Regions from separate parts of the Halomonas sp. H10-59 genome, predicted to be linked through region 1. Evidence: predicted binding sites of a transcription regulator. Region 1 holds the regulator's gene; the other holds the start of a gene.

Region 1 (6,825 bases):
CGTCGTTTTTCAGCGAGCGACTCAGGCAGTCGATGAACTCTCGGCGCGGATAGGTGAAGACCCGCGGCGCCTTGTAGGCATCCAGATCGATGGCGATCACCTCTCCGTCGACGACCAGGAAGTTCTCGGTGTGCAGGCCACGACAGTGGATACGGTCACGGTACAAGGCTTCGAGAATGTCCAGGTAGCGGTTCTGCAGTTCCGGAGAGTCGAGGACCAGCTTTTTAAGCGCGATGCCGTGCACGTTGGCGGTGACCAGGCGATAGCGCTCTGCCGACAGGATTTTCGGTGTGGCGATACCCAGTCGCTCCAGTCGGCCGGCGACATAGCGAAAATTGTGGCCGGGGTAGCGCCGGATGCCCAGGCGGTAGCGCCAGCGATCGCTGGTCTTGGGCGTGAAGGTCTTGATGAAGGCGTCCTGGTCCGGATCGTAGTGGACCTCGGTGTACTTGCCGGTCTGGATCAGTTGCATGGCGTCCTTGGCAGGCAGGGGGTGGCGGTCAAAACAAGGAGAGGGAAGACGTCAGGCGTCTTCGTCGAAGCGTGCGTCGAACAGTGCCTCCAGAGCGTCCAGCACCGCGTCCGCGTCCTTGCCTTCGGCCTCCAGGGTCAGTTCCGTTCCGCAGGGGGCGGCCAGCATCAGCAGCGACATGATGTTGGCGGCGTCACCCGAGCGGCTGCCATGGTGGACGGTGACGGTGGCGTCAAAGGGTTGGCAGCAGGTAACCAGGCGAGTCGCGGCGCGTGCATGCAGGCCGCGACGATTGGTCAGGGTCAGGGTGCGTCGGGCCACGCCTAGAGTCCTCCGCTGTCCAGTCGGCGTTGCTGGCCGAGTTCGCGGTGGCGTAGACGGACGCGGGGATGCTGGTCGGCCAGGGCCGAGGCGATTCCCTCGGCCAGGTAGACCGAACGATGCTGTCCTCCGGTGCAGCCCACCGCCACGGTGAGGTAGCTGCGCTGGCTTTGCTGATAGCGCGGTAGCCAGGTGCGCACCCAGCCGAGGATGTCGCGCTTCATGTCGGCGACGTCCTGATAGCGTTCGAGGAAGTCGATGACGCTGGGATCGCAGCCATTGGCATCACGCAGCGATGGTTCCCAGTAGGGGTTGGGCAGACAGCGGGCATCGAACACGATGTCTGCATCCGGCGGCACGCCACGCTTGAAGCCGAAGGACTCCACGGTCAGGCTCAACTGGCCGCTGCGGTGGTCGGCGACCTGTTCGGCGATGCGCGAACGCAGTTCGTGCACCGACAGGCGAGAGCTGTCGATGACCAGATCGGCCAGGTCTCGAATACCCGAAAGGGCCTTCTGCTCGGACTCGATGGCTTCCGCCAGGGTCATGTCGCTATCACGGGTCAGGGGGTGACGGCGCCGCGTGTGGGAATAGCGCTCGAGCAGAATTCGCGCATCACTGGTCAGGTAGACCACCTGGCAGTCGATCGGACTCTGCTTGAGGGACGCCAGCTGGGCGGGGAAGCGTTCCAGCGCCTCAGGCAGGTTGCGGGCGTCGACGCTGACGGCGATACGGCGGGAATGACCGTTTTCCAGCTCGTCCACCAGGGCGCCCAGCAAGGTCGCGGGAAGGTTGTCGATGGCGTAGAACCCCAGGTCCTCCAGGGCCTGAAGGGCCACGGACTTTCCCGAGCCGGAGCGACCACTGATGATCACGAGCTGCATGTCCTGTCTCCTTGGGCAGGCGTCCATTGCTGATGGCCTAGGCAAGGCCGCGATCAGGAGGGAGTGTCGTCCCCCGGCGCCTGTTGGCGGATGGCTTCCTGCAGGCGCTCGTGAAGCTCGCGCTGGGAGCTGGCGTGGCGCAGACGGTGACGTGTGTCGGCGTCGTTCATGACGCCGGCGACCTGGCCGAGCAGGGCGAGATGGGCGTCGTCGGCCTCTTCCGGTACCAGCAGCACGAACACCAGATCGACGGGCTCACCATCGATGGCATCGAAGTCGACAGGTTCCGCGAGTTTGAGGAAGCCGGAGATGGGCGCCTTGCAGTGGGGGTTGCGGGCATGCGGAATGGCGACGCCATTGCCGATGCCGGTACTGCCCAGGCGCTCACGTCCGATCAGCCGACTGAAGACCTCCTGGCTGTCCAGGCTCGGGGTGTTCTGCGCAATGAAGGTGCTGAAAAACTCCAGCACCCTCTTCTTGCTGCCTCCCGGGACATCGAACAATGTGCGCTCGGGAGGGAGAATGGCTTCCAATGTCATGAGAGTCAGCGAATTCCGGCGCCTTGGGCGCGGGCTTGGGATTTTTCCTTGTGCTTGACCAGCTGGCGGTCCAGCTTGTCGGCAAGGGCGTCGATAGCAGCATACATGTCGCCGTCCTGCGCTTCGGCATGCAGGTCGGCACCGGCGGCGTGAAGAGTGCAGGCGGCCAGCTGGCGTTCCTTTTCCACCGAGAGGGTCACCTGGACGTTGGTGATGTTGTCGTAGTGGCGCTCCACACGGGTGAGCTTCTCTTGTACGTAGTCACGCAGGGGATCGGTCAATTCGACGTGGTGGCCGGTGATGTTGACTTGCATGACAGGCTCCTTGCTCTTTCGGGTGGTGGCTTGATTGTAACCCTTTTTCCGATCCTGCAAACCCCCTCGACGCTACGCAGAAAGACGCAGATGTCATGCGAAATTTCAAGTGCTTGCGCTTTCCCGATAACTAGGCTAGCGACGCCGCAGCGCAAGGCCTCAGCGCAGGCGCTTGCGCTCGCTGGAAGACGGAATATTCATGGCTTCCCGGTACTTTGCCACGGTGCGTCTGGCGACATTGACGCCGTCTTCCGCCAGCAATTCCACCAGTTTGCTGTCCGACAGAGGTTTGCGGGCAGGTTCCTTTTGAATCAACGATTTGATCATGGCGCGGATGGCGGTACTGGAATGGGCGTCGCCATCCTGGCCGACCTGGCTCGAGAAAAAATACTTCAACTCGAACACGCCGCGAGGCGTGTGCACGAACTTCTGGGTGGTCACGCGGGAGATGGTGGACTCGTGCATCTCCACCTTGTCTGCGATATCGGCCAGCACCAACGGTTTCATGGCCGCTTCTCCCTGCTCGAGGAAGTCGATCTGACGCACCATGATTTCCCGGCCGACCTTCAGCAAGGTGTCGTTGCGGCTGGACAGACTCTTGATCAGCCAGCGCGCCTCCTGCAGGTGGTCCTTGAGGAACTGGTTGTCCTGGCTCTTGTCCGCGCGCCGAATCAGCGCAGCGTAGTCGGGCTGGATGCGCAGTCGGGGCATTGCATCCGGATTGAGTTCAACGCGCCAGCCCTCTTCGGTGTGGCGTACCACCAGGTCGGGAATGACGTAGTCGTTATCGCTGTCACCGAATTGGCTGCCGGGACGTGGGTCGAGGCTTCGGATCAGCTCGATGACGCTGTCGAGTTGGTCGTCATCGAGTCCTAGTCGGCGCTTCAGCAGACGTCGGTCGCCGCTGGCAAGCGCCTCGAGAAACTGTCTTACCAGTCGTCCGGCCTGGGGCAGCAGGACGGTATCGCGAGGCAGGCTATCCAGTTGCAGCATCAGACATTCGCGCAGGTCGCGGGCGAACACTCCGGTCGGTTCGAACTGTTGCAGCCGAACCAGCACCGCCTCCACCTCGGCGAGGGGAGGGGGGCGACGACCGTCTTGCTCGAGCCCCTGGGCGATGTCATCCAGTGTCTGCTCGAGATAGCCGTCGGCGTTGACCGCGTCGAGCAGGCTCTCGGCGATCAGGCGTTCCTGGTCGCTGACGTCGAGCATCGCCAGTTGCCAGCTCAGGTGGCTGTGCAGTGACTGGGAGCTTGCCTGGCGCTCGAAATCCGGCGCCTCGCCACTGCCGGCGGGGGTGGTGCCCAGGTCCTGGTAGGTGTCGGACCAGTCGCTGTCCACACTGAGTTCCGAGGGAATCTGATCCGCCCAGTCATCTTCCACGGCTTCCCTGGTCTGCTGTTCGCCGAACTCGTCCTCGAGTTCGAGCATGGGGTTGGCCTCCAGCGCCTGCTGGACCTCCTGGCGCAGGTCCAGGGTCGAAAGCTGCAGCAGGCCGATCGCCTGTTGCAGTTGCGGGGTCATGGTCAGCTGGGTACCGATGCGCAGCTGCAGTGACGCCTTGAGGGCCATGGGTCGGGATCCACCAGTGTTGTCGAAAGGCTTTACCCTAACGACGAGTCATCAGACATGCAAGCATCTTGCCAAGTTGGTGTTTTTTGACCTGTGGGAGGGAGTGAAAAGGTCGATGTGGAACAACTTGGTAGGGGGGGAGGTGGTTCTTTCGAGGGGGGGCCCCTGTGTGCAAGGTGAGGCCGACCCTTTCGGGGCCGGCGGTTGGATGCTGATGCTGGCAAGTGTTGCGGCCGCTTGATGCGACTGCGGCTGTCGGGCGGCCCTGCGGCCTAGAGGCGGAAGTTCTCGCCCAGGTAGACCTCCTTGACGCGCTGGTTGGCGAGGATGGACTCGGCGCTGCCCTCGGCGATGATCTGGCCGTCGCCGACGATGTAGGCACGATCGCAGATATCGAGGGTCTCGCGCACGTTGTGATCGGTGATCAGGACGCCGATATCGCGGGCCTTGAGTTGACGAATGATGGACTTGATCTCGCCCACCGAGATCGGGTCGACCCCGGCGAAGGGTTCATCGAGGAGGATAAAGGCCGGCTCGGTGGCCAGGGCGCGAGCGATCTCGACCCGGCGCCGCTCCCCGCCGGACAGGCTCATGCCGGCGTTGTCGCGAATATGGCTGACGTGGAAATCCTCGAGGAGTTGCTCGAGACGTGCTTCTCGGCCCTCGCGGTCGAGGTCCTTGCGGGTCTCGAGGATCGCCATGATGTTGTCGGCCACCGACAGCTTGCGAAAGATCGAAGCCTCCTGAGGCAGGTAGCCGATACCGGCCAGCGCGCGCTGGTGCATGGCCGCGCGGCTCAGGTCCCGATCATCGATGCTGATGCTGCCGGCGTCGGCTCTGACCAGGCCGACGATCATGTAGAAGGAGGTGGTCTTGCCGGCCCCGTTGGGGCCCAGCAGACCGACGATGCTGCCCTGCTCGATCGACAGGCTGATGTCCTGGACGACGCGACGCTTCTTGTAGCTCTTGGCCAGATGGCGAGCGTGGAGAGTCTTCATCAGTTTCCTTGGCTTTCCGGCTCGAGGGTCATGCGAATGCGCTGCTCGCCCTGGACGCCCTGGGCGCTGGAGCGGGCCTGGACCACGCGGCGATCGAGGAAGTACTCCAGATAGGCACCGTCGAAGGTGTCATTGGCCTTGTGCAGCTCAGCCTGGTCGATCAGCTCCATGCGGCGTTCGGCCACGTGGTAGATCACCTTGCGGCCCCAGCCCTTGACCACCGGTTCTTCCGGGGATGGCTTCTGCTCGAGGTAGGCACGTGAGCCGGTCGCGGTCGCCAGTGACAGTTGTCCCTGGTCGTTGCGCTGGATCTCGACGCGTTCGCCGGTGAGGATCATGCTGCCTTGCACAATGCGCACGTCGCCGGTATAGACCGCGGTACCGGCGCGATCATCGAGATCCAGCTGGTCGGCCTCCACCTGAATCGGTGCGCTGCGATCACTTTCCAGCGCCAGGACACTGCTGCCGGTGGCGCCGGCGGCCAGGCCAAGGGCCAGGGCAAGCAGGAGGGCGGGACATGGACGCATCATGGAAGGGGCTCCTTATTGAGGCTCTGGCGGATGATGACCGGTGACATTGTCGGTCAGGCGAGCGGTATTGTCATGGATCCAGGCGTCGAAGCGCTCCCCTTGCATCTGTTGAGGGGGTTGGCGTAGGACGGCTGGCGTTTCGCTCCAGACATGGCCACTGTCGCTGTCGTAGACCAATACCTCTGTATCAAGCTGCCAACGCTCCGCGGGGGCCTCGAGATGGGCGTCGCCCGACAGGGTCAGGGGGTTGCCGTCCGGACCCAGTTCACCGTTGTCGGCGTCGGCGATCCACTCTCGGCCGCTGTCGTCGATCAGCGCAAGGTCCGGCTGGTCCACCCGGGTGACGTCGTCGAGCGGTGTGTGCACAAGGCGTGGCGTATCGATGCGCTGATGGGGGGTGCCCTGGGCATCGAAGCGGGTCAGGCGGGCATCCACCAGGTAGTAGTCGGGCTCGCCGGCCTTGTCATTGGGTACCAGGTCGGGGACGTTGCTCTCGCGGGGGTCGAGCAACGTCAGGCCGCCACCGAGTACCAGCAGCAGGATAACCAGCCAGAAGCGAAAGCCCGGACGCAGTGCGCTCAGTTTCATGTCAGCGGTCCGTTGCTCAGGTAGCTGTCGATGATATCGTCGAGGCGGCCCTGGGCCATCAGCAGGGTGTCGGTGATCTCGCGCACCGCGCCATGTCCGCCGGCAACCTGGGTGACCCAGTCGGCGTGCTGACGAAGGTAGCAGGGGGCGCCTGGCACGGTGATGCCGACCGCACTGCGATGGATGCAGGGCAGATCCGGCAGGTCATCGCCGCAGTAGGCGACCTGGTCGAGGGTCAGGCCCAGCGAATCGCACAGCGATTCAAGGGCGGGCAGCTTGCGCTCGACCCCTTGCTGTACGTGCTCGATGCCGAGTGCTCTGGCTCTCTGGGTGACCATGGGGGAGCTGCGCCCGGTGATCAGGGCCACCTGGATGCCGGCGCGCTTGGCCAGCTTGAGGCCGTGGCCATCCAGGGTGTTGAACGCCTTCAACTCGGAGCCGTCGGCGTGGAAGTACAGTCGACCATCGGTCAGTACGCCGTCCACGTCCAGCGCCAGCAGCTTGATGTGGCGCAGGCGCTCCACCAGTTCCGGCGCGAGGGAGGCGAGAAGCTCGTGAGACATGACGGCGTTCCTTGTAAAGGGATAAATGAGGCTCAGATGACACC
Region 2 (4,940 bases), 1.9 Mb from region 1:
GCCAGCCCCAGGTGCTCGACCTCGATGCGTACGCTACGGCGGCGAGCATCGGGCGTCCCGAGCACGTCCACCGAGGCCAATGCCAACAGCGAGGCACGTGCCAGCAGCGACTCCAGCTCACGTACGTTGCCGGGCCAGTGCCAGGCCGCCAGCGACACCCGCGCGGCCTCGCTCAGGCGCAGGTTGCCGACGCCGAGACGCACCCGGTTCTGCTCCAGGAAGTGTCCGACCAGCAGCGCCAGGTCCTCGGGACGCTGGCGCAGCGGGGGTACCTCCAGCGGAAAGGCGCTGAGCCGGTGATAGAGATCCTCGCGAAAGCGTCCCTGGGCGACCTCCAGGGCAAGATCCCGGTTGGTCACCGCGACCACCCGAACGTCGACATGCTGGAGCCGATCGCTGCCCAGCGGCTGGACCTCGCCTTCCTGCAGCACCCGCAACAGCTTCGGCTGCAGCTCCAGCGGCAGCTCCCCCACCTCGTCCAGCACCAGGGTGCCGCCGTCGGCCATCTGGAAGTGCCCGCGATGGTCGCTGGTTGCCCCGGAGAACGCCCCACGCCGATGGCCGAACAGGGCGCTCTCGATCAACGAGGCCGGCAGCGCGGCGCAGTTCACCACCACCAGTGGCCCATCGGCACGTCGCGAGCCGTGATGGAGGGCATGGGCGATGCGTTCCTTGCCGACGCCGGTCTCGCCCAGCACCAGCACGCTCATGTCGGTGGCGGCGACCAGCTCCACCGAGGCCATCAGCTTGCGCATGGCGCCACTGCGCCAGCCAGTCAGCCGACGCGGCAACTGGCCGTGGTCATCGCGCTGCAGGGCGAGCTGCAGGCGGGCGCCGTCCAGGCGCCGGGACAGCCGCAGGCAGGTGCCCAGCAACTCGGCCGCCGCCAGCAGGCCCTGGTCATCCAGCTCGGCCAGCGCCCCCGGGGTCAGGGCGTCCAGGGTGACCATGCCGATCAGCTCATCACCGTCGCGCAACGCCACCCCCAGGCAGTCATGGACAGGGCTAAGACCGTCATCCAGCAGCCCGTCGTAGGGATCAGGAAGGGGCGAGTCCGCGGCAAAGCGGCAGACCCCCGGCGCCTCGGCGATGGCGGCGAGGCGAGGATGCTCGCTCAAGGCGAAGGTCCTGCCGGCCACGCCCTCGGGCAGGCCGATGGTGGCCACCGGCCTGAGACCGGAGCCCTGCGCCACCAGCAACGCGCTGGCATCCGCCGCGGTGGGGGCCACCAGTGATTCGAGCACGCCCTGCCAGGCCTCGGCGAGCTCGGGGCCCTGCTCATCGCCCAGGCGCTGCAGCAGGGCACGCAGGCGTCGTAGAAAGCTGACCACCTCGAATGTCCTTTTGACTATAAACAGTGTCAAAACGATAGCACTTGCAGTGTCAGATCGACATGCAATCTCGATTTCATTCGCAAGAGTTACCACTGCCCAGGGCGAATACCGGGACAGAATCGGGTCGGAAACGTGGCCGGGAACCGGGCCAGAAAAAAAGGAGCCGGGTAGCGTGACCAGCGCTCTCGACAAGCGCCCTGTGGATCCACACTGCCCGCTCATTACCCGCTCTGGATCACCCACACTGTGGCAAGTTGGCGCACCTCAAGCGAAGCGGCATATCGCTTGCTCCATACAGGGTACAGAAAGGCGACGAGCGATACGCCCCGACCCCGTGGAAGCACCGCAGGTGTCGAGGCATATCAACCGATGCTCTGTTCACAAGCTGTAGAGAAAAAGTAGGCCCAAACGAGCCAGGCCTCCGACGCGGTGAAGGTTTTTTGCCACAGTGGGAGCGCGCTGCGCCATATCCCTGACAGGAGACGCCATGACCACCGCTGCCCAAGACGCCATCATCGATGCCACCGCCCCTCTGGTCGCCGAACACCTCGACGCCATCACCGCCCGTTTCTATCCGCTGATGTTCGAGCGCTACCCGGAGGTCAAGGCGGTGTTCAACCAGGCCCACCAGGCCGACGGTGGCCAGCCGAAGGCGCTGGCGCGAGGGGTGCTGGCCTATGTCGGCCTGCGCCGCCAGCCCCAGGAGGTCATCGACTCGATGCAGACGGTGATCAGCAAGCACGTCTCGCTGGGCATCCAGCCCGAGCAGTACCCCATCGTCGGCGAATGCCTGATGGCCGCCATCGGCGAGGTGCTGGGCGAGGTGGTGACGCCGGAGATCGCCGACGCCTGGGCGGCCCTGTACAACGACCTGGCCGCGCTGTTGATCGCTGCCGAAGCCGAGCGCTACCAGGCCTTCGCCGAGCGCCCCGGCGGCTGGCGTGGTCTGCGCGAGTTCCGTGTCGCCCAGATCCAGCGCGAGTGCGAGGTGATTCGCTCCTTCACCCTGGAGCCAGTCGACGGCCAGCCGGTGGCCGACGCCGAGCCCGGCCAGTACATCGGCCTGCGTCTGGCGGTGGACGAGGCAATCGTGCATCGCCACTACAGCCTGTCCGGCAGCCCCAACGGCCGTAGCTATCGCATCTCGGTGAAACAGGAGCCGGGCGGTCTGGTCAGCAACTTCCTGCATCAGCAGATGCGCGTCGGCGACACCCTGGAACTGCTGCCCCCCGCCGGTGAGCTGACCCTGGAAGATGGCGACGCGCCGGTGATGCTGATCAGCGGCGGTATCGGCCAGACACCGATGCTGCCGCTGGCGCGCCAGGCCCTGGCCCAGGGACGCCGGGTCTGCTACGTCCACGCAGCCCGGAACATCGACCACCACGCCTTCCGTGGCGAGGTCGAGGCCCTTGCCCGAGACTATCCGCAGCTGCTGACCCGGGTCTGCGCCTACGAGGAAGGCGACGGCGGCGACATCAAGGGCCGCCTCGAGCGTGAGCTGCTGGCCCGCCTGCTGCCTGGCGGCGACGCCCAGTGCTACTTCGTCGGCCCGCCGCCCTTCATGAGCGCCATCGACAGCCATCTGGCAGAACTGGGGATCCCCGAGCAGCGCCGTCACTACGAGCACTTCGGCCCCTCGCGTCCGCTCGACCATAGCAAGAGCGTCGCCTGAGCCGCAGCTGGCTATCTTGTTCGACGTGTCTGCGCTGCGCCGCCGTCATGAAAACTTCGGTCCCTCGCGTCCGCTCAGCAACACCAGTAGCGTCGCCTGACAAGCACGTCTGGCCATCGCGTTCACTCAGCCCACCACGACAAGGCCGCGCCCGAGGGCGCGGCCGAGGGCGCGGCCTTGTCGTGTCTTGCGGCGGTCGCTCACTGGCCAGGACATCAGGCGTGCTGTCGCGCCTCGGGCTTTCTCACCACCATGAAGTAGTAGAACACCCCGGTCAGCGCCAGGAAGAACAGGCTGTCGGGACTGGTGAGGAAGATCAGCGGGTTGCCGTCGGACAGCGACAGCGAGCGTCGGCAGTATTCCTCCAGGCTCGGGCCGAGCACGAAGCCGAGCAGCAGGCAGGCCACCGGATAGCCCTGACGCCGCAGCAGGAAGGCGAGCACCCCGAACACCAGCGCCAGTCCCATCTGGAAGATCGAGTAGGTAGCCACGTAGCAGCCGACCAGCGCGATCACCGCGATGCTGGCGTAGAGCACATCGCGGCGAATCGAGACGATCCGCACGAACCAGGGTCCCAGCACGTAGAGCGTCAGCGGCACCATCACCAGGGCCGCCACCAGCAGCGCCATGAACATCGGTGCCACCAGCGCAAGCTGGCTGTCGAGGAACTGCGGCCCGGGCTGCAGACCGTTGATCACCAGCACGCCCAGCACGATAGCGGTGGTGGGATCGCCAGGAATGCCGAACGACAGCATCGGCACGAAGGCGCCGCTGCACATGGCGTTGTTGGCGCCCTCCGCCGCCGCGATGCCTTCCACCGAACCCTTGCCGTACTTCTCCGGGTGGCGTGAGCTGCGCATGGACTCGGCGTAGGCGACAAAGGCCGCCATGGAGCCTCCGGCGCCTGGCAGCACGCCGACGCTGTAGCCGATGATGGCGGTCTTGACGTAGCGATAGACGCCGATTTCACGCACCTCGTGCCAGGGTGGAATAAAGTCCCGGCGGCGAATGACGCTGGCCTTGATGGCGTCGACCTCGACGGTGCGCGAGGCGCGGTTCTGCGACTGCACCAGCAGCTCACTGACGGCGAAGGCGCCGATGACCAGCGGCATGATGTCGATGCCCTGCATCAGCACGCCGGTGCCGAAGGTGAAGCGGGTGACCGGCTGCATCACGTCGATACCGACGGTGGCCACCATCACCCCCAGGGTGGTGGCGACCAGGCCCTTGGAGATGGCCCCACGCTGGGAGATGACGATCACGATCAGGGCGAAGGCGATCAGCGAGAACTTGCCCGGCGTGCGAATCAGCAGCGCCGCCTCGGTGGCCAGCGGCGCCATCACCATCAGCATGATGGCGCCCAGGGCACCGCCGATCATCGACGCCAGGGCGGCGTGGCCCAGCGCCTTGGCGCCCTCGCCCCGCTGCTGCATGGGGTAGCCCTCGATGGCGGTCATCATCGAGGCCGGGGCACCGGGAATATTGATGGTGGTGGCGGTGATGCTGCCACTGCACATGCCGGCCATGAAGATGGCGGCACAGGCGACCAGCGCCGCGGTGATGTCGAGGCTGTAGGTCAACGGCAACAGCAGGGCGATGGCCAGCATCGAGGTGAGCCCCGGCACGGCGCCAAAGAAGGTGCCGATCAGGTAGCCGCCGATCAGGTAGGGCAGGATGTCGGGCTGCATCAGCACGGCAAGGCCCTTGGAGAGTTCGATCAGATAGTCCATGGGTCAGATCCAGGGCGTCGGCAGGCGAACCTGGAACACCAGCTCGAAGAGCCCGTATCCCAGCAGGGTGATCACGCCGGCCACCAGCGCCTTGAACGCCAGCGCCTGCGGCGAGGGCCGCCCGGTGGCGAAGGCCAGCGTCATGCTGAAGGCGTAGAGGAAGGTGGCGATGAAGTAGCCAAGGTGGGCAAACAGGGCGATATA

What was found. Region 1 encodes sigma-54, which starts transcription at its own class of promoters, with help from an activator protein. Its sites were predicted from a motif close to TGGCACNNNNNTTGCTNT; they were not measured.
Region 2: a site for sigma-54 is predicted at 1,609-1,626, ahead of hmpA (NO-inducible flavohemoprotein). Genes of this name have one in related genera too.

The regions. Positions count from the first base shown of each region.
Region 1 covers NZ_CP098828.1:1,635,143-1,641,967, forward strand. Annotated here, with positions in the region: gene NFG57_RS07280 (hypothetical protein) at 1-472, opposite strand, end outside; gene NFG57_RS07285 (HPr family phosphocarrier protein) at 524-793, opposite strand; gene rapZ (RNase adapter RapZ) at 796-1,677, opposite strand; gene ptsN (PTS IIA-like nitrogen regulatory protein PtsN) at 1,731-2,216, opposite strand; gene raiA (ribosome-associated translation inhibitor RaiA) at 2,222-2,530, opposite strand; gene NFG57_RS07305 (RNA polymerase factor sigma-54) at 2,690-4,102, opposite strand; gene lptB (LPS export ABC transporter ATP-binding protein) at 4,375-5,100, opposite strand; gene lptA (lipopolysaccharide transport periplasmic protein LptA) at 5,100-5,630, opposite strand; gene lptC (LPS export ABC transporter periplasmic protein LptC) at 5,643-6,218, opposite strand; gene NFG57_RS07325 (HAD hydrolase family protein) at 6,215-6,781, opposite strand; gene NFG57_RS07330 (KpsF/GutQ family sugar-phosphate isomerase) at 6,814-6,825, opposite strand, start outside.
Region 2 covers NZ_CP098828.1:4,478,644-4,483,583, forward strand. Annotated here, with positions in the region: gene norR (nitric oxide reductase transcriptional regulator NorR) at 1-1,331, opposite strand, end outside; gene hmpA (NO-inducible flavohemoprotein) at 1,822-3,006, shown strand; gene NFG57_RS19585 (tripartite tricarboxylate transporter permease) at 3,222-4,736, opposite strand; gene NFG57_RS19590 (tripartite tricarboxylate transporter TctB family protein) at 4,740-4,940, opposite strand, start outside.